3 regions of the Anabaena sp. UHCC 0253 genome follow, and region 1 is predicted to be linked to each of the others. Evidence: predicted binding sites of a transcription regulator. Region 1 holds the regulator's gene; each other region holds the start of a gene.
What was found. The regulator NtcA, encoded in region 1, controls nitrogen genes in cyanobacteria. The targets are predictions, from matches to a motif close to TNTGTANNNNNNNNTACANA.
Positions count from the first base shown of each region.

Region 1 (7,540 bases):
ATGGTACAGCTAAAAATATTTTACATGAAGATGGTAGGATAGATTGGGGAACATTTGGGGAAGTGTCAGAATACATTGCTCATGTTTTTTTATAATCACTCTTATAATCTTAAATTCAGGAGTGATTTTAAAATGCCTTTCAATACCTTATTGTTATCATGTTGTTTACTACCAGGAAAGACAAGCCTTAAAGAAAATGGAGTAGAGGTAAGTTTACAACCAGCAAGTGGTGAAACTGTTTTATTTTTTCATATAGATGAGAAATCAAATCCTAATTGTCAGTTTCGTAAATTATTAGGATTAGATAGAGAAGGTATGAAAATTTGTGATCTTATTGTATTTTATGCAAAAGACAATGAAAAGATCATCTGTTTTGTAGAATTGAAGGGAGGTGATATCAAAACAGCAAAAGAGCAGGTTATAAATACATATACATACTTTAGAAAGGTTATAAAAAAAGTTGACCCATCATTAAATTTTACACCGAAAACTTATATTAAATCGAACGTTTCTGGACCTCAAGAAACGGGAAAGTATCAAGAAGAATTAAAGGCTGAGTTTGGTGAAGGTAACTGTCGCATTAGCAAAAATTCAGATTTAGGTGCTTTTTTGCGAAATATCAAGCCTCAACCACCAGGAAAAGGAAAGAAGGGTAGATGATTTACTCTAAAGTATTTTTCCTTTTCCCTCACCCCTTATTACATCATGTTACAATTACTAATAAATCCCCTTGGGAGTTGCACCCATGAATAATCTTAAAGTTAATTGACTTACACCCTGGGGTACTAATAGTCTGTCAAGAAGTAATTAATTGACGGGTAAATAATCTTCCTTCTTTCTTCTTCCTTCGCGCTCTTTGCGTTCTTCGTGGTTCGTTTCTTCTTTATTCGTCAAAATGTATTTGACAGACTACTAGATTTTTTGCTTGGAAACCTAGAAAACCAAATTTTGGACTTAACTAAATTAAAATCCAAAGAATAATCTAACAATTCCCAAAATAGTACCTAGAGGACCAGCTACAGTATTAACTCTATCACCTGTTTTAGTTAAACTGTTGCGATCAACTACCACGACATCATTATTACGAAGAATAGGATTAGTTTCCTCATTAATTCCTTTAGCCAAATCCACTTGAACTGGACGTTTGGTAACAGTACCATTGGGGTTGAGACGAATTAAATCTACAGTTCCTCTACTAGCTCTACCATCATTGAAACCACCTGCTGCTAATAATGCCTGATTTAAAGAGCTATTGGGTTGTAGTTTGACTGCACCAGGATTTTTGACTTCACCTACTACACCTACTTCAATCGTTGTTGGTGATAAGGTTGTGGTAGCTAATTGAGTGGCTTCAGCAACACTAATTTCTGTAGCTGTAGGGATGATAATCGTATCTCCATCTTGGACTACGATGTCTTGATTGAGATCACCACTTTGTAGCAATTCCCATAGGTTGATATCTATAGTTTGTTCTGTACCAGTGCGGGTAGGACGGCGTAATTTGATCTTGCGAACATCAGCTTGTGATGTAATTCCCCCAGCTAGTTGCAAACTCCGCATTACAGTTGGTAAACCACCACCAGCACTATCACCCTCTGCACCACCTCCATTCCCAGGGGTGACAAGATAAGAACCAGGACGGTAAACTTGACCAATTACAACTACTGTGCGGGGTGAAGTTTGACTCGCTGCAAAGTTAGCTGCAAATAAATTCCGGGCTTCAGCAACATTTAAACTAGCAGCAGTAGGGACAAATATGGTGTCTCCATCTCGTAAGGTAATATCCTCAGATATTCTCCCGGTTTGGGTGAGTTCCTTTAAGTTAAGAGAGACTACTTGCTCTCCAGTACGTCCTGTTTTGCGGCGTAATTGAACTTGAGTTACATCTGCTGCTAATGTTACCCCTTGGGATACTGTAAGTGCTGCTAATACGGTTGGATATTGTACACCGGGGTTGTTTCCTGCTCCTCCTTGTAGACTAAGGGTGTAAGCTCCTGGCCTTGTTACTTCTCCAGCTACAAATACATTAATAGGACGGGGTGATAATAAGTTGACGGAAATGAGGGGACGTTTGAGAAAACGAGCATATCTTTTAGCAATTGTATCAGCGGCCTGTTCAGTGGTTAATCCCAGCACAGGTACACTACCAATTAAAGGTAGGTTAATTGAACCACCGGGGGGAATTTGATATTCACCTGTGTATTCTGGGACTTCAAATACATTGACACGAATGAGATCGCCACCTCCTAATAAGTAATCTGTAACCATGCTGGAAGCAAGTTTTTCTGGTTGTTTCTGAGCTAAACTCGCAGATGGTAAAGCAATATTGACAGTTGTTAACAATGCTAAACCCATAGTTGAATGGGTGAGAAATTTACACAAATCTTTATTAAGCATATTTACCTGAGATGGGGAGATGATGATATTTAGAGTTATGTTGAAACAGTTTAATGTTGAGTATACTTAAATATCGCAGTGGCTCAACAATTTTATTTTCTAATAAATCTTTAGTTTTCCGGACATAAATGATTTATTGATTGGGAATATTGATTTTGGATTTTCAATGAAGTTAATTCATTTTTTTATTGATTGATACAATTTACTTTTCAATTTTTAGAACTAGTTGAAGTTATATTTTTCCAGTTTAGTTTAAAAGATTTTCACTAAAATATGAGATTTAGAATTTGATTTTTTGCTCAATATTTACACCTCCAACTCTGTTTTTTGTTTTTTTACTTTTACCTAAATAGAAACCGTTACAAATTATAGATTAATTTGTAAATATAGCAGTACTGTTAGGAATAATATTACTACTTATGGCTGATTTATCTATGAAGATTCCATTGAGGATGCTGTTTAAATTACAAACTTAGTAGGAATATCAAATCAAGATAAAGTAAAAGCCATAAAAGTTTGTGGTTGTTGCGCCTATTTACTAGGAAATCAAATTAATTGAGGGGATGATTTCGGGTTTGAATTTGGTGGATAAAAAACTCTTCTAGAGATTGACGTGATAGATTCATGGTGATAATTTTCCCTCCCATTAATCGGAGACTGGCCAGAAAATCATAGTAATCTTCTTGGAGTATACCTTGCCAAGATCCATCAGCCCCAAATTCTAAACTAGCTATCCATTTTTTCAAGATTTCCCCGTCTCCTCCTTTACCTTTGACATGGTATGTGTTTTGGTTTCCTAAAAGTTCATTTAAAGAACCAGAGCAGATTAATTCTCCTTGAGCAAGGATAGCAACGCGATCGCATATTTGTTCAACTTCACTCAACACATGACTATTAAAAAATATGGTTTTACCAGATGCTTTCAGAGAAAGAATAATTTCTCGCATTTGGTAACGTCCCAGGGGATCAAGTCCAGACATGGGTTCATCTAAAAAAACTAAGTCTGGATCATTAATTAGTGCTTGAGCCATGCCCACACGCTGAAGCATTCCTTTAGAATAACGCCGCATTTGCTTTTTGCGAGCATCAGCTTGGGATAAACCGACTAATTCCAATAATTGGGGAATGCGTTGACGTTGTAACTTTTGAGGAATTTGAAATAAACCTGCTGTTAACTGCAAAAATTCCCAACCACTGAGATAGTCGTATAAATAGGGATTTTCTGGAAGGTAGCCAATATGTTGCTTGACTTTAGCGTTGCCTATCGGTTTACCTAATAATAATCCTCGACCAGATGTAGGGCGGATAATTCCCAACAACAATTTTAATAGCGTGGTTTTACCCGCACCATTAGGACCCAACAAGCCAAAGGTTTCTCCTGGGTATACTTGTAAAGAACAGTTTTTGAGAGATACAACTTTTTGATTGAGCCAAAATCCCGTGCGATAGACTTTTCGCAATTCAGAAGTCAGGACTACTGGTTGTTTATCTATGGGATTTTGTTGAGAATCGGGGTTGTCTACAACAGAATTCATGGTTGTGAAACTAGCAACTACTGACTATTGAGAACTAAATACAGATTAACCGATACAGATGATTTTTATAACATACCTTTAGAACTAGGAATTGTTGAACCACGACGGGGATCAATTTCCAAAGCTATTCGCATGGCTCTAGCAAAGGCTTTAAATGTGGCTTCAATAATATGATGGGAATTAATTCCATCCAATTGGCGAATATGTAAGGTCATTTGGCTGTGATTTACCAATGCTACAAAAAACTCTCGTACTAATTGTGTATCATAAGTTCCCACCCGTTGAGTAGGAATTTCTAAACCATAACTCAAATGAGGTCTACCAGAGAAGTCTAAGGCCACCTGAACTAAAGCTTCATCTAAGGGAGCAAGAAAATTCCCAAAGCGGACAATGCCTTTTTTATTACCCAAAGCTTGAAATAAAGCTTGTCCCAAGGTAATCCCCACATCTTCGTTAGTGTGGTGATCATCAATTTCCCAATCACCTTTAGCTTGAATATCCAAGTCAAATAACCCATGAGAGGCGATTTGATGGAGCATATGATCTAAAAAGGGAATGCCTGTCGAGACTTTGCATATCCCTGTACCATCTAAATTAATGGTGACATGAACATCTGTTTCACCAGTAGTACGGTGAACTGAAGCTATTCGAGGAGTTTGGTGATTAGTCATTTGTCATAAGAGGGAAAAGGGACTAGCAAGCAATTGATAATTGTCAATTGTCAATTGTCAATTATCAATTATTAAATCTTATTACATCCCCATGATTTCATATCCTGCATCTACATACAGGATTTGTCCAGTAATACCGCTTGCTAAATCGCTACATAAAAAAGCCGCAGTATTACCTACTTCTAGTTGAGTAACGGTGCGACGGAGGGGAGCTACTTGTTCAACATGATGAATCATATCCAAAATTCCGCCTACAGCAGAAGATGCTAAGGTGCGGATGGGTCCTGCTGAAATGCCATTGACGCGAATATTATCAGGTCCAAGTTCTGCGGCCAAGTAACGAACACTGGCTTCTAAGCCAGCTTTAGCCACACCCATAACATTATAGTTAGGAATGGCGCGAACTGCCCCCAAATATGTAAGAGTAATAATACTTCCACCTTCAGTCATTAAAGGTTTAGCTGCACCGCTTAACTGAACAAGTGAATAAGTGCTAATTTCTAAAGCTGTTTTGAAACCAGAACGGGAAGTTTGACTAAAACCACCAGTCAAATCGTCTCTGTTAGCAAAGGCCAAACAATGAACTAAAATATCTATTTTCCCCCATTCTTGCCGGATGGTTTCAAAAGTAGATTGAATTTGCTCGTCATTTTCGACATTGCAGGGCAAAAATAGACTAGGAGCAAGAGGTTCTACCAATTCAGAAACTTTTTTTTCCATTTTACCCTTGTCATCTGGCAAGTAGGTAATGCCCAAATTAGCCCCTGCTTTGTGCAGTTGTTGAGCTATTCCCCAAGCAATTGATCGGTTATTGGCAATACCTGTAACCAGGGCATTTTTTCCAGACAGATTCAGCATAGAAGTTGCTAATGTAATTCATCATTAGGAGCATACTAGAATGTGAGCCTAGTTTGACTTTGTTAGGCTAGGGATTTTTGAAAATGCTGCAAGTTTGGGCAGTAAGACCCCGGAAATTATGACCATGTTTGCAAATATTCTCAAGAAATCGCCAAGCTTCTTAGGTTCACCTTTTCACTAGAATTGGGGAAACTACTTATCAATAATTACTAGCTAAACGGAACAATAATTATGTATCATAATAAACGAATGACTAAGAATTATGGATTTGAGTATAGGAAAAAACAGAAAGGTTAACGGTGCTTTATTGATTTTTCAGGTGTATTCTTAGGTAATCAGTTTTTGTTTTTCTGGCATTGGGTAGGGGAAGGGAGATGATCGTGACACAAGACAAAGCCCTAGCAAATGTTTTTCGTCAGATGGCAACCGGGGCATTTCCTCCGGTTGTGGAAACGTTTGAACGCAATAAGACGATCTTTTTTCCGGGAGATCCTGCCGAACGAGTTTATTTTCTTCTTAAGGGTGCGGTGAAACTGTCGAGGGTGTATGAGGCAGGAGAAGAAATAACGGTAGCTCTGCTCCGGGAAAATAGCGTTTTTGGTGTGCTGTCGCTGCTGACAGGCAATAAGTCTGATCGATTCTATCATGCAGTGGCATTTACTACTGTAGAATTGCTTTCAGCGCCAATTGAACAAGTTGAGCAGGCACTGAAGGAAAATCCAGAATTATCAATGTTAATGCTGCGAGGGCTATCTTCGCGGATTCTGCAAACAGAGATGATGATCGAAACTCTGGCTCACCGAGACATGGGTTCACGGTTAATTAGTTTTCTGTTAATTCTCTGTCGAGATTTTGGCGTTCCTTGCGCTGATGGCATTACCATTGATCTGAAGTTATCCCATCAGGCGATCGCGGAAGCAATTGGCTCTACTCGCGTGACTGTCACTAGATTACTAGGCGATTTACGCGAGAAAAAAATGATTTCAATTCATAAAAAGAAGATTACTGTGCATAAACCTGTTGCTTTAAGTAAGCAATTTACCTAAAGGTGATGGGGAAATGGAGTTAGTACAGGTTCTATTTTCGAGGTAGTGCAGTTTTGGGATCTTCCCAAGTAGAGTAAATACCGTCAAGAGTGAACCGATAATTTGGAGGAAAATCTAAAAATTGCATAATTTCTACTTTTGGCTAACTCCATTTACCCACAGACAATGGTTTAACGTAGTAGGCTGTATCTGGAAGCATTGCGGTAGCTAAAAATGACCACCGGGTACATCCTCATTGCAGCAATTTTAATTTTGGGAGGCGTAATTGCCACCGTGGGCGATCGCATTGGCACACGGGTTGGTAAAGCACGCCTCTCACTTTTCAACTTACGCCCGAAAAAAACCGCTGTAATTGTCACTATTTTTACAGGTGCTTTGATTTCCGCATCCACTTTAGCAATTCTCTTTGCTGCTGATAAGGGATTGCGGCAGGGTGTATTTGAATTAGAAGATATTCAAAGAGATTTGGGCAACAAGCGAGAACAATTAAAAACCGCAGAAGCTCAAAAAACCCAAGCAGAGCGCGAGTTAAATCAAGCTAGACAAGCACAAAATCAAGCACAAAAAGAACTACAGGCAATTAATAAATCATTACAGGCAGCAAATACTAGACAAAAAGCAACACAGGCTCAACTAAATCGCACCCTCAATCAACAAGCCCAAACCCAAGCAAGACTTAACCAAACTCAAAGTCGGCTGGGTGAAATTGTGATTCAGTATCAACAAGCTAGAAGTGAATTAGAAACTCTTTACAATCAGCGACAGACATTGCAAACAGCAGTGGAAGAGTTAAAGGCAGAACGGCAGAGATTGTATGCGGAAGCTAAACAGGCCATTGATGAGGCGAAAAAAGCTATTGAAAACCGCGATCGCAAAATTGCCAGATTAGATCAACTTATTCAAAATCGTAATCTAGAAATTAAACAGCGAGAGGAAGTTATTATTACTAGAGAATCTCGCTTGAAAGAATTAGAGAAACAACAAGAATTTTTAGAACAGGAAGTAGCCAGACTAGAAAAATATTATCAGTCCT
Region 1 is NZ_VILD01000008.1:183,134-190,673, forward strand. Features, by position in the region: gene FJR38_RS20895 (ATP-binding protein) at 1-95, shown strand, start outside; gene FJR38_RS20900 (hypothetical protein) at 133-660, shown strand; gene FJR38_RS20905 (polysaccharide biosynthesis/export family protein) at 964-2,397, opposite strand; gene FJR38_RS20910 (ABC transporter ATP-binding protein) at 2,949-3,932, opposite strand; gene hisB (imidazoleglycerol-phosphate dehydratase HisB) at 3,998-4,603, opposite strand; gene fabI (enoyl-ACP reductase FabI) at 4,685-5,461, opposite strand; gene ntcA (global nitrogen regulator NtcA) at 5,836-6,507, shown strand; gene FJR38_RS20930 (DUF3084 domain-containing protein) at 6,721-7,540, shown strand, end outside.

Region 2 (7,540 bases), on a different contig from region 1:
TACTGACCTTTTACCATCTAGAATCGAAAAGGCTTTAAGTGTAGGTGCAGAAGCAGCTTTTGATGCGAGAGATCCTGATCTACCAGCCAAAATTCAAGCTTTAACTGGGGGAATGGGTGTAGATGTGACTTTGTTAGCTGTACCCAGTGATAAAGCATTTTTCCAAGCTTTAGACTGTACACGCAAAGGGGGAAAAATCCTTTTCTTCGCGGAGTTCCCTGACGAGTTAACAATCCCCATTAACCCGAATATTCTCTACCGTCGGGAAATAGATTTAATGGGCAGTTATAGCTCATCCTACCGCCTGCAAAGTCTCTCTGCGGACATAGTTTTTAATCGCCGCATTGATGTGAAAGCCTTAATTAGCGATCGCTATCCTTTACAAGATTTATCACAAGCTGTAGACCAAGCGATCGCCCCCACACCGGAAACTTATAAGATTTTAATCTATCCATAGGGGGAGCAGGGGGAGCAGGGGAGAGGGGGGAGCAGGGGAGCAGGGGGAGAGGGGGGAGCAGGGGGAGAGGGGGGAGCAGGGGAGCAGGGGAGCAGAGGAGCAGGAAAAACTTCTTAACAACTGACAAAGGACAACTGACAAAGGACAACTGACAAAGGACAACTGACAAAGGACAACTGACAAAGGACAACTGACAAAGGACAACTGACAAAGGACAACTGACCAATTTTGTGAAGTTTTATATCAAATTTTCATTTTGTAGTTTACGCTACAGAATTTTCTGTTAGTCTATATATGAAAGGATAAATCAATTATCTATCAGTAAATTAATAAACACAAAAGAGGGTGGTGTTATGTCTATTCAAGAAAAATCTCGTCAATTAATGGTACGTCAACATCAACAAGTTAAGAATCGTCAGCAATCCATGTTGATGCGGACTGCACAAGAACTTGGACTCCATGAAGAACTATCTCACTACTGGAATCCCATTCAAGGCAAAATAGATTCTACGACTCAAGCACTTTATGGACGTAGCCAAGCGGCTATGAGTTGAATCATAAAAAAAGCCACCTTCTTTAGGTGGCTTAAAAATTACTACTTTTACTACTTATTGCAATTAGCAATCGTAATATAGGAAGAATTCATAAGGATGTGGACGCAACTGCATTTGCTTAACTTCGTTAGCAACCTTGTAGTCAATCCAGTTTTGGATAAAGTCTTCAGAGAATACACCACTTTCAGTTAAGAAAGCGTGATCATTGTCTAGTGCTTCCAAAGCCAATTCTAAAGAACCAGGAGTAGAAGGAATCTTAGCTAATTCATCTGGAGAAAGTTCATAGATATTTTTATCTAAGGGTTCACCAGGATGAATTTTGTTTTTGATACCATCAATACCAGCGCAAAGCATCGCCGCAAAGGCTAAGTAAGGGTTAGAAGTAGCATCAGGACAACGGAATTCTAAACGCTTGGCTTTGGGGTTGTCTCCAGAAAGAGGAATCCGCACAGAAGCAGAACGATTACCTTGGGAATAAGCCAAGTTTACAGGTGCTTCATAACCAGGTACTAGACGCTTGTAAGAATTTGTGGTGGGGTTGGTAATTGCCAACAATGCAGGAGCGTGTTTGAGAATACCACCAATGTAGTAAAGCCCCATTTCGCTCATACCAGCATATTTATCACCAGCAAACAGAGGCTGACCACCTTTCCAGATAGATTGGTGACAGTGCATACCAGAACCGTTATCGCCAAAAATTGGTTTTGGCATGAAGGTGACGGTTTTGCCGTATTTTCTAGCAACGTTCTTGATTACATATTTGTAAGTCATCAGCCAATCAGCAGCTTCAATTAACTTACCAAAACGGAAACCAAGTTCGCACTGACCACCTGTCGCAACTTCATGGTGTTGCTTTTCAATAGGTACGCCACAGTCTTTCATTGTTAGCAACATTTCTGTCCGCATATCTTGAAAGCTGTCAGTTGGTGGAACTGGGAAGTAACCTTCTTTGAAGCGGGTTTTGTAGCCCAGGTTAGGACCTTCTTCTCTACCAGTATTCCAACGACCTTCTACGGAGTCTACATAGTAGTAACCGGAGTTGGCGGTTTGGTCATAACGAACATCATCAAAGATGAAGAATTCAGCTTCAGGACCAAAGAAAGCAGTGTCACCAAGTCCGGTGGAAGTTAGATAGTCAATTGCTTTTTGGGCAATAACGCGGGGGCAACGGTTATACCATTCGCCTGTGCGGGGTTCTTTAATACTACAAATGATACTTAGAGTTGGCTCTTTCATGAATGGGTCAATCCAAGCGGTGTTGGGATCGAGTACCATTGTCATGTCAGATTCTTCGATACCTTTCCAACCCCGAATACTAGAACCGTCGAAAGGTACACCATCAGAGAATGAACTTTCATCAATTTGATCCTGGTACATGGTCAAATGCTGCCAAGTTCCAGGTGTATCAATGAATTTCAGATCAATCATCTGAATGTTTTTGTCTTGAATCATCTTCAAGATTTCTTTTGGGGTTGTCATTTTTACTTTACTCCTGATGTAGCCGATTACCTAATATAAAGCCAGAGTCTGTCCAAGCATCCTCACCCTGTTACGCTAATCCAAGTTGTCACACACCACCTGGAATATCGTAAATAGTTAACTTGACATGATTTTGTAGTGTTTGTTACAGATGATCTGGATTACAGGTTATGTTAACCTTTCTTTCGTAATCTGTACAAAACTAGAAAGTTCATCATCATGGGTCAACTTTGGCATAAAATCCTTAGATAGCAGATGGATAGTTTTTGTGCCGAATCTATTTTATGTGAATTGGCACGGAATTTTATTGGTGCTTGATTGCAGCCAAATTAATATCAAACCATAGATAGCTAATAATTGGGAGAAAAAAGAATGCGTGATGCCGTTACAACTTTAATTAAGAATTATGACTTAACCGGGCGTTATTTTGACCGGAATGCCATTGATAGCCTCAAGTCCTACTTTGATAGTGGAACAGCTAGAGTCCAAGCCGCAGCAGCGATTAATTCCAATGCAGCCGCAATTGTGAAACAAGCTGGTGCAAAGTTATTTGAAGAATTACCAGAATTGATTCGTCCTGGTGGTAATGCTTATACAACTCGTCGCTTTGCCGCTTGTTTACGGGATATGGACTATTACCTCCGTTACGCTACCTATGCCCTAGTAGCTGGTAATATGAATGTACTTGATGAGCGGGTATTACAAGGGTTACGGGAAACTTACAATTCTTTGGGTGTACCCATTGGTTCAACTGTTCAGGGTATCCAAATTATGAAGGGTCTTGTCAAGGAGCAAGTAGCAGCCGCTGGGATTGCTGATACTGCTTTTGTGGATGAGCCTTTTGACTATATCACTCGTGAATTGAGTGAGATTGATATTTAAAAGCTAAATTTTGGCGATTAGAAAGATGCCTCCGGCACGCTAACGCGTAGCTTGCTTCCCGAAGGGTACGCGGCTACACAATCAAAGTCCGCCTTCGCGGACTCAATAGCGATTCCTACAGTTACCTTGGCGATCGCACTTTGGCTTTTTTGGCAAGGTGCGTTTATTTTTAATTGCCCCCTTCCTTCTTCTTCTTCTTCTTCTTCTTCTTCTTCTTTCTTATCTGTCACCTGTCACCTGTCACCTGTCACCTGTCACCTGTCACCTTCTCCCAGCCCTCATTCGGAAATTCCACAAAACCTTATGTATTTATAACAGGGAACAGGATTGACAGTCTCTATGTCAACTTCTACAAAAATGATTTGTTTAAAATTAACCTCTACACAAAAAATCACAATTATATTCCATGAAAGCAGACATGATTGAATTAATGACAACAGTTTTTCAGGTGTTACAAATTAATATGCGGTGGATGACTTGGAATTTATTTCTAGCTTTTATCCCTTTAGCTTTGAGTGTTTGGCTATTTCGTAGTAAACGCGGAGGTTCTTGGGTTTGGTGGCTAGGATTTCTGAGTTTCTATGCTTTTTTACCCAATGCACCTTATTTATTAACTGATGTTATTCACTTGATAGATGATATTCGCCGAGTTCAGTCAGTCTGGGTAATTACATTAGTATTAATTCCTATTTATCTTGTAGTCATTTTTGGCGGATTTGAAGCTTATGTTATATCACTGATAAATTTGGGTTACTACTTACACCGCATTGGCAAAAGTAAATGGATTTTTGCTGTTGAATTAATAACTCATGCGCTTTGTGCGATCGGTATTTACTGGGGAAGATTTTTGCGATTTAATAGTTGGGATTTTATTACTCAACCAGATGCCATATTAACTAAAGGTGTGGAGGAAATTCTTGGTAAACAACCCTTGATAATTATTACGCTCACTTTTATAATTCTTTGGGGTTTGCATTGGTTTATGAAACGAGTTACTTTGAGTTTTGTTAATCAGGGTGTTAATTCACAATTCAATGATCACCATATTCACAATATTGGCTAATTGCATCATATTTAAGAGGTTTAGTAGAGACGTTCCATGGAACGTCTCTATTTTTTTGGAGATGTATTTTCTGATTTCTTCTTTCGGAATTTTTACCATTGCTGAGATTGAGAAAGAAAATTCTCAACTAATTTAGCTTCTAAAGGTTTAGCAAAAAAATAACCCTGTCCAAAACCGCAGTCTAGATTTCTTAAAAATTGTAGTTGATAGGAAGTTTCTACACCTTCGGCTACTACCTCTATTTTCAATTGATCTGCTAGGGTAAGAATTGCTTGGACTAATTCTATTTTATCTCCATTTTCTTGCATTTGACTGATAAAAGAACGATCAATTTTTAAAACATCCACAGGAAACCGATATAAATAACTTAAAGAAGAATATCCTGTACCAAAATCATCAATACATACTTTAATTTTTCGGTGCTTTAATTCTTTAAAAATAGTCTGAGCAGAAAGATCATGTTCAATAATCACATTTTCTGTAATTTCTATTTTGAGACAATTACTTTCTAATTTAGTATTTTGTAAAATTTTATCAATTTTTTTGATCAAATGAGGTTGAGAAAAATGTACAGGAGATAAATTAATATTGAGAGTAAAAGGATAATTAAATTTCCGTTGCCAATCAAGAATTTGTTGACAAGCTTTTTTAAATACCCATAAATCAATTTGTAAAATTAATCCTGTTTCTTCGGCAATGGGAATAAATTCATCTGGTAAAACTAAGCCGCGTTGGGGATGTTGCCATCTAATTAATGATTCAAACCCTGATATTTTGCCTGTTTCTAAGTTAATTATGGGTTGATAATAAATAATAAATTCTTCTTTTTCAATAGCTCGTCTTAAATCATTTTCTAATGTTAACCTTGTGCAAGCTTGAGCATACATTTGTTCATTAAAAATCCGGTAATTACCCCTACCATGAGCTTTAGATTCATATAAAGCTATGTCTGCATCTCGTAATAAATGGGAGGGATAATGATAATTACTATTACCAATCACAATTCCTATACTCACATTAGTAAAAACCTCATGTTCATCGAGATGAAAAGGAGGAATCAGATCCTGATGAATAGTTTTAGCGACAGAAATAGCATCTTCAGGAGAACTAATATTTTCTAAAAGAATCACAAATTCATCTCCCCCAAAGCGAGATACTGTGTTACCAGGTTTTAAACAAGATTCTAAGCGACGGGAGATGGAAATTAGTAATTGATCACCAACTAAATGGCCTAATGAATCATTAATAACTTTAAAGCGATCGCAATCTAAAAATAAGACAGCAAACAGATAAGATGGATATTGTTGAGCCGCATTGACAATTTGTTCTAATCGCTTCATCAACCAAGTCCGATTAGGTAATTCTGTCAAAGGATCATGTAAAGCCATTTGCATCAATTTTTCTTGCACTTTTTGGCGTTCAGAAATTTCCTTTTCTAATTGGGTTGTGCGTTGAATAACTCGCAATTCTAATTCTTCATTGAGTTTTTTAATTTCCGCTTTTGCTAATTGAATTTGTAATTGATTATCAATTCTGGCTAAAACCTCCTCAAATTGAAAGGGTTTAGTAATATAATCAACTCCTCCCACTGCAAAGGCTTTAACTTTATCCAAAGCTTCATCTAAAGCACTCAGAAAAATTACAGGAATATCACTTGTTTGGGAATCAGATTTAAGTTTTTCACACACTTCATAACCATCCATATCTGGCATTTTAATATCTAATAAAATCAGATCAGGATGAGCCGAATGTGCAACTCTTAAAGCCATTGCACCATTAGTTACGCTACGAACTTTATAGCCTTGGTTGTTTAATGTACTAGATAATACCCGCAAATTATCGGGAATATCATCTACAATTAGAATATTAGCTTTATAATTTTCTGGTAAAGAAGAAGTCATAGTTACTCAATTTGGGTTAATTCAATTATCTTGTCATAGCGGAAATTTTTGATAAGATCAGTAAGAGCCTTAACTAAAGGTTGTTGTGCATCAGAAATCTCCTCCAACAAATTCATGATCCAGTCCTCATCAGCTTCATTTGCAGCCATATAAAGCTGTTCAATCCATTCTTTAGGCATAATATTTAGGGTATCAGGAGTAAGAGTAATTAACAAGTCAGACTGTGAAGATTGTTCTGATATTTCTGACTCATAAATAAACTCTAAACCTAAATGCTGTTGCATCTTTGCCCAAAGAATTTCTTCGCGGAAGGGTTTTTTCACAAAATCATCACAGCCAGAAGATAAAATAACTGCTTTTTCATTATCAAAAGCACTAGCAGTTAAAGCAATAATTACAGTAGCTTGTCCTTGCAAATGGGATTTAATATATTGGGTGGCTTCATAACCATCCATAACAGGCATTCTCATATCCATCCAAATTAAATGGGGTTGCCAATCCTGCCAAATTTCAATAGCTATCTTGCCATTTTCTGCCGATTTCACAGCAAATCCTAAAGTGTCTAATAATTTAACTAAAAGTTGACGACTTTCTGCTCGATCTTCAACTACTAAAATTCTATAAGTTGGTTGATTAGGTGCTAATCCAATTACTTTTTTGACTTGGTTATTAACTGGTATTTCTTGAGATTCTGCCAAATTAATCGGAATATGAAATTTAACAATTGTCCCTTTACCAAGTTGACTTTTAATATTAATTTTTCCATTCATTAATTCAATAAATCGCTGACAAATTGCTAAACCTAAACCTGTTCCTTCATGGGATTTGTGTCCAGATTTCGTTTGTACAAATGGCTCAAATGCGCTCTCAATTTCATCTTCAGCAATACCACAACCTGTATCTTCTATTTCAAAATGCAACGGGAAGGAGAATGAAGAAGCATCATATTCATTGATTATTACTCTTAACGTTACTTTTCCTTGTTCAGTAAATTTAATAGCATTAGATAATAAATTAATCAAAATTTGTCTAAGTTTCTTTTCATCAGTTTGAATATAACGAGGTAAATTCGCATTTACTTCTAATTTCAGTTCTAATCTTTTTGATTGTGCTTTTAATTTAAACATTTCCTCCAATGTATTCAAAAGTAGCAGAATATCAAAATCTGTTGGATATAGTGCTATTCTACCAGCATCTATTTTAG
Region 2 is NZ_VILD01000001.1:175,796-183,335, forward strand. Features, by position in the region: gene FJR38_RS00820 (zinc-dependent dehydrogenase) at 1-457, shown strand, start outside; gene FJR38_RS00825 (hypothetical protein) at 811-1,011, shown strand; gene glnA (type I glutamate--ammonia ligase) at 1,075-2,490, opposite strand; gene apcB (allophycocyanin subunit beta) at 2,863-3,372, shown strand; gene FJR38_RS00840 (hypothetical protein) at 3,390-3,602, opposite strand; gene FJR38_RS00845 (DUF1361 domain-containing protein) at 3,779-4,435, shown strand; gene FJR38_RS00850 (GGDEF domain-containing response regulator) at 4,528-6,336, opposite strand; gene FJR38_RS00855 (hybrid sensor histidine kinase/response regulator) at 6,339-7,540, opposite strand, start outside.
Region 2: the regulator NtcA is predicted to act here: its motif matches at 2,623-2,642, upstream of glnA (type I glutamate--ammonia ligase).

Region 3 (7,540 bases), on a different contig from region 1:
AGCAGAGATATTAAGTGCTTGACAAAAAGTAACAAGTTATATTGCAATGAGCATCTCACCCACTCTACTTAAATTAAAAGAATGTGATATGCTGATATTACGTCTAAATACTTAAGTAATAATTATATTGACGTTAGTTTTAAATATTACTGTGTTTCTCAAGCCATAATGATCAGGAATTTAGAGAATGAATAAATTTACTTTATCTATCATTTTATTTAATAGTCTATTTGTTTCTATAGAAACTGCCAACGCTCAATTATTAATAAATAATCACAGCTATTCAGAAACAAAAATCACCGAAGTGGATCAAATTTCTCAGCAATTAAAATTACCATCTTCAAAAATAGCAGTAATTGACCAGAATAATCACGTAGAAAAACAAAATTTTGTGTGGGTATTTAAAGATCCCCAACAAGTTGGCAAACAACCATTTTTACAAATTACTAAAAAACCAGATCCTCCCCAAAAGACCCCTGAATCTGCTCCTACTCCTACTCTACCTCAAGAAGATGGATTAAGTGATTTTGGTGAAATTACTAAAGATACTCAAAAATCAGAGGGAATATTTACCATTTATCGCCACAAAAATAACAAGAAAATCTATTTAGAAATTAAACAAGAACAACTGCAAAAAAACTTTCTGGCTACCTCAACTTTAGAATCAGGAATTGGTGAAAAGGGGATTTATAGTGGAATGCCATTACAAGATTTTTTGTTTTATTTCCAAAAAGTAGATAATCAATTACAGTTTGTTGTGCGTAATGTTAATTTTCGGACACGCACAGGAGATCCCCAAGCAAGATCAGTAGCAAGATCATTTAGTGATTCTGTTCTCTACACCCTCCCTATTAAAAGTACCCATGCACAAAGAAAAACTATTCTGGTTGATTTAGGTGATTTATTACTAACAGATTTAGCAGGATTATCTACCAACTTAGAAGTAACTATTAATCCAGAACAAGCTTATGTTGGTAATGCTAAAGTTTTTCCCAAAAATTTAGAAATAGAGTCTATTTTTAATATTACTAATAGTGATAGTAATGCAAGACAGAATTTTGGTGTATTACCTGATAGTCGTGGCTTCACTATTAGAGTTCACTATAGTCTGTCCGAATTACCAGAACATAAATATCAACCCCGGTTAGCTGATGAAAGGGTAGGTTATTTTATTACAGCTTATCAAGATTTATCTAAAAATGACCGGAAAGATCCTTTTGTTCGTTATATTAATCGTTGGAATTTAGAAAAACAAGATCCTACAGCCGCAATTTCTCCACCCAAAAAGCCCATTGTTTTCTGGATTGATAATGCTGTTCCTTTAGAATACCGAGAAGCTATTAAAGAGGGTATTTTAATGTGGAATCAAGCCTTTTTGAAAGCTGGATTTAAGGATGCAATTCAAGTCCAACAAATGCCTGATAATGCCACTTGGGACCCAGCAGATATTCGCTATAATACCATTCGGTGGATTAATACTGTAGATGGATTTTTTGCAATGGGACCATCCCGTGTTAATCCATTAACAGGAGAAATTTTGGACGCAGACATTCTAGTTGATGCTAGTTTTGTCCGGTTATTAAAAAACGATTATCGCCAAATAGTTCAACCTCAGCAAACACAACCTCGAACTTCTTTATCGGCATTAATCAAAAATGGCCGTCTGTGCGGGAAAGGTAATCAAAAATCCCCACAGTCATTTGGCAATTTATCGAAATTAGCAACCGAGTATGATTTATGCTATGGAATTGAAGCATCTAATCAATTTGCTTTTGGTTCTTTAGCAATATCAATGTTAGGAAATAGTCCACCAAGTCAAGAACAATTAAAGGATTATATCCACCAATATTTACGTTTAATTATTGCCCATGAAGTGGGTCATACTTTAGGTTTACGGCATAATTTCCGTGGTAGTGCTTTTATCTCACCAGCAGAGATGAATAATCCCGAAATTACCCGGACTAAAGGTTTGACAGCATCTGTTATGGATTATATTCCTCCAAATATTGCCCCTGATGGTATTAAACAGGGAGATTATTTTCCGAAGATGGTAGGTCCTTATGATGAGTGGGCAATTCAGTATGGTTACACTCCTAGTCAAGCGACAACCACTATCGGGGAAAAGTCGTTTTTAGCAGCAATTACTGAAAAATCGTCTCAACGAGAATTGAGTTATTCTCCTGATGAGGATGTATCTAATAGTGATCCGACTGTGGACGCTTGGGATCATAGTAGTAATGTATTAGTTTACGCTGAGTCACAATTAGCAAATTCCCGCCGGATGTGGGAACGACTTAATCAGGGTTATCCCATTGCTGGGGAAAGTTACAGTGATGTAGAAGAGCGTTTCAATACTATCTTAGGAAATTATTTCCAGAATTTATATTATACCAGTAAATATATTGGTGGTCAGTCTTTTTATCGAGTTAAACCTAGTGAGAGTAAGGAACAATTACCATTTGTACCAGTACCAGTAGAACAACAGCGACAAGCATTAATCACCATACAAAAGTATGTATTTGCGGAAGATGCTTTGAAATTTCCCCCAGAATTATTGAATAAATTAGCACCTTCTCGTTGGCTGCATTGGGGGAGTGATATTCAAGTAGGACGCTTAGATTATCCTATTCATGATTTAGTGTTGTTGGTTCAGAGTGCGGTGTTGAGTGATTTATTAGCCAGCGATCGCTTGACTCGTCTCAAGGATCTAGAACTAAAAAGCACATCAGGAAATGCACTCACTTTGCCAGAACTATTTGATACTTTGCAAACTGGGATTTGGTCGGAAGTTTTTCAACCCAAAGGGAAATTAAAAATTTCTAGTCTGCGACGGGGTTTACAACGCCAATACCTAGAAATATTAATAGCGATGGTATTGCGAAAAGAATATGTTCCTGAAGATGCTCGCACTTTAGCTTGGTATAAACTCAAACAATTAAATACTCGATTAAGCAGGGTGAGGTCAGACGATGAATATACTAAAGCTTTTTTATTAGAAACGCGCGATCGCATTGAGAAAACTTTGAATGCACCATTGCTAGGGAATTAATTTCTGATCATCGTCCCCTTTGTTGCTTCCATAGCATACTGAACAAATTTTATGTACAATTATGATGCCCCCCAGGGGGATTTTCAATTATGATATTGTAGATAAGTAAAGTTTAGTAACAAATATTAAAAACTTTGATTAATCATACATTCCCTTCCTATACAGCAACCAACCCGACATTAGATATTAATGACAGCATTAAAAACACCTCCTTAGCAAGTGTTATATCTTTCCGAACAAGTTGGTTGGTATTTGTAGCAGCAGTTTTTTTAGTAACAGTACCAGTGTTTATAGAAGCGCCGTTAGTGCGATCGCTACCAACTCTCAGTGTAGTCATGACAGGCTTTTGGATAGCCTTGAGTATCACCTTAATGTCACGTCCCCAAACCTATCTTTGGGGTGATATCCTCTTTGGTTTTAGCTGGACTTGGTTAACAGGAGCAATTTACTGGGGTTGGCTACGCTGGGAACCGATCTGGCATTTACCCGTAGAAGCATTAGGATTACCCATTGCCCTATGGTGTTTAGCCAAAAACTGGGGTAAAGTTGGCAATTGGTTTTACTTAGGTTCTTTATTCGGTACGGTTTTAACCGATATTTATTTTTATTTAGTAGATTTGATGCCCTATTGGCGACAAATTATGAGAACAGATCCCGAAGGAGCTTCACAAATCTTACAAAATGCCTTAATACAAGTCCAAACCCCTTGGGGAGAAGGCTGGGCAATCATTCTTGCCCTGATGCTCACAACAGTAGGAATAGCCTCTTTACTAAATAAGCAATATCATTGGTATGCCTTTGGGGGCGCAGTTTTGAGTACAATCTTAGTAGACAGTCTATTCTTATTAGCAGCGGCTCTTGCGTAAAATTTCCATAAATTGAGGTAAAACCTCAAAAAATGGGCGCAAAAGTGCTATTGAGTATGATTTTTGGCAAAAGTCAAGTCAAACTAAATAGTAGGAAATATTGTGGATATTAATACGCTGTATATTAGTTTTTGATGACTGTTGTGTTAGCTCTCAAGCTGAAACGATGAGGCTAAACCATGAAAAAACAAGGATAAGTTAGAAAATAAATTGTTCTAACAGCCCCAAACTTCTGGTTAAAGCCTTACAGTTCATAGCTTTTGGCTGCAAATATTCAACAATTTAATTGCTGTTTGATAGAAAGAGGTAAAAAATCGTGAAAGGATTGGTGCGTTTATTCACAGTATTCACATTGTTACTAAGTTGCTGGGGAATGCTGGGAACTACTCAGACAGCCCAAGCGGCTAGTTTCAATAGCTTTGTAGGGAATCAAGTCCCAGTTTTGGCAATTGCCCGCCAAAACAAAGCAGATTTGAAGCTGGGAACAGAGTTTGGGAAGAAAATTGATTTGAATAATACTAATATTGCCGCTTTCCAACAGTATCCAGGACTGTATCCCACTCTGGCTAAGAAAATTATCGCTAATGCTCCCTACGAAAAAGTAGAAGATGTATTAAATCTGCCAGGATTGAGTGATAAGCAAAAACAACGTTTGCAAACTAACTTAGAAAAGTTCACAGTTACAGAATACGAGCCTAACTTTAACGAAGGCGATGACCGCATAAACAACGGTATCTACAGATAACTCTAGTTGGTAATTGGTGATTGGTGATTGGTGATTGGTAGAAGCAAAAGGCAAGATGTCTAATAAATATCCCTATTACCCATTACCCATTACCCATCACCCATTACCCATTACCCATTACCCATTACCCATTACCCATTACCCATTACCCATTACCCCATCTTGCCTGATATAGATATTCCTAACCAATTTGATGTTTTAGTAGTCGGTGCTGGTGCAGCAGGACTATACACAGCCCTATGTCTACCAGAATCCTTAAAAATCGGCTTAATTACTAAAGAAACAGTTTCTCTATCTGCCAGTGATTGGGCGCAAGGTGGCATAGCTGCGGCTGTAGATCCAGAAGATTCGCCAAAACTGCATATTGAAGACACACTTAAAGCGGGTGCGGGTTTGTGTGATCTTGCTGCTGTAGAATTCCTAGCGGAACAAGCCCCTAGCTGCATTCAATCCCTCGTTAATTTAGGGGTAGCTTTTGATCGCCATGATAATCACTTAGCTTTAACCTTAGAAGCAGCCCATTCTCGTCCTCGCGTTCTTCATGCAGCCGATACCACAGGGCGGGAAGTAACCACAACCCTGACAGATCAAGTTCTGCGTCGTGAGAATATCCAAGTAATTCAGCAAGCTTTGGCTTTGAGTTTATGGAAGAACCAGCAAACAGGTCATTGTTTGGGAATTAGCCTATTTTATCAAGGAAAAATTACCTGGATTAAAGCCAGTGCAGTGATTTTAGCTACTGGTGGTGGTGGTCAAGTATTTGCCCAAACGACTAACCCAGGAGTGAGTACAGGTGATGGTGTGGCGATCGCTTGGCGGGCTGGGGCGATTCTCCGGGATTTAGAATTTGTCCAGTTTCATCCTACAGCCTTGAGTAAACCAGGACGTTTTCTGATTAGTGAAGCTGTCCGTGGTGAAGGAGCGCATTTGGTGGATGACACTGGGCGACGTTTTGCCTTTGATTACCACCCAGCAGGGGAACTAGCACCGCGAGATGTGGTCAGTCGAGCTATTTTTAGTCATTTACAAAAAACGGCTGCTGACCCGGCTACAGCGAATGTCTGGTTAGATATGCGCCCGATTCCGGCTGACAAAATTCGTCACCGGTTTCCGAATATCATCAATGTTTGTCAACATTGGGGGATTGATGTCTTTACTCAACCTATTCCCGTTTCTCCGGCTGCTCATTATTGGATGGGTGGAGTGAGTACAGATGTGATGAATCGCACGAATATTCCCGGTTTATACGCCATTGGGGAAACTGCTAATACGGGAGTCCATGGTGCTAATCGTTTGGCTAGTAATTCTCTGTTGGAATGTATTGTATTTGGGGCGCAAATGGCTAATGTTGATGATGAAAAATTGAAAATTGCACAAATAGACTCTCCCCCAAATATTGAGACTATTGATTTTAGCTCATCTGCAATTGATTGGGAAAATGAACAAAGACAACTGGAAGCAATCCGTGAAAATTTACCCCGTCTAGTTTGGCAAAGTGCGGGTATTTGTCGAGAAAAATCAAGTTTAGAAAATGCCATTTCTCAAGTTGTATTTTGGCAACAAGAGTTTGCGGCTTTACCTTTAAGTCAATTATTATTAACTTTGCAATCTACGCAATCAGTTAATTTTCATCAACCACAAATTGAAAAGGAATTGAGGCTTTGGGCAGAAACCCGTAATTTATTAGATATTGCGGAATTAATTCTTAAAAGTGCTGCTTTTAGAACCGAAAGCCGGGGTGGACACTATCGTTTAGATTACCCCGAAACTGATCCTAATTGGCAAATTCATACTCTTGTGCAAAATCAGGAATGGTGGATAGGTAATAGGTGATATTATCTGCGATTAAACACCTTTTAGTCAAAAAGTCCCGCTAGAGTAATTTTAAATTTAATTCTTGCAACGTATTAGCAAGAGGATATCCAGCAGGATCTAAATTAAGACGACAAAAGCCAGAAGTAAGTTTAAATAAAAGTATCCCCTCAATATATCGGGAAAAGGGTTATTCAGTCATCCATGACGAACCAAAAGAATTGATAGCAGATTTTTGCCGAATAATAGTTGCCAAAGAGGGAATATTTCCCACCTGAGCAATACTATTGCCAAAACCCTGAAACCCTATTGATATCGTCACGATTTTATTGGGTTTCAGACCTATTTGGGAAAATTGGCAATAGTGTTGCCTGAGAAATCCGGTTACGAATATTCTGGGAGAGATTCTGTCAGCATTTCCGCAACAGGCTTAGGGATTTGATTCGTAGTTTGTGGTAAATAAAGATTATGTCCAGGAATTGCTGACATCTGGATATTTTCTTGTTTAAACCGTTCCTGAATCATTTGGATGACATCTTCATGAACTCCCCAAAAATCATCGGTTGTAGTCCAACCACTGACACCAATAGAAAAATAATATTCTTCCACTGACCAGAGAAATTTTCCTGGTTTGGGATCTGCAAGAATTTTTGGATGTGATTTAATGATTTCCACCAACAATTTTTGCACTTTTGCTAAATCTTCATTCAGATCAATTCGCAACCAAATAGATACTTTACGGATTTCTGCATAAGTCAGATTTTCTATCATTCCCCCCCAAACATTATTATTGGGGATCACGTACATCTGACCTGCGAAACCTTTAATTTTAGTGCTGGCTAGAGAGATAGAATCTACATAACCCCAAATACCACCAACTTTGACTTCATCACCAATATCAAAGGGTTTGTTAAACATAATCATCAAACCACTGGCAAAGTTACCCAAATTGCTTTGTAGGGCAAAAGCTAACACGAAACTCGCACCCCCAAGTAAGGCTAAAATTGGACCAAGGCTGACTTCTAGTGCTGTTAGTGCCAACATGACACCGACGACAACACCACCACG
Region 3 is NZ_VILD01000004.1:285,711-293,250, reverse strand. Features, by position in the region: gene FJR38_RS13180 (zinc-dependent metalloprotease) at 188-3,049, shown strand; gene FJR38_RS13175 (DUF3120 domain-containing protein) at 3,184-3,915, shown strand; gene psbU (photosystem II complex extrinsic protein PsbU) at 4,232-4,660, shown strand; gene nadB (L-aspartate oxidase) at 4,823-6,493, shown strand; gene FJR38_RS29025 (hypothetical protein) at 6,663-6,794, opposite strand; gene FJR38_RS13160 (mechanosensitive ion channel family protein) at 6,857-7,540, opposite strand, start outside.
Region 3: the regulator NtcA is predicted to act here: its motif matches at 3,162-3,181, upstream of FJR38_RS13175 (DUF3120 domain-containing protein).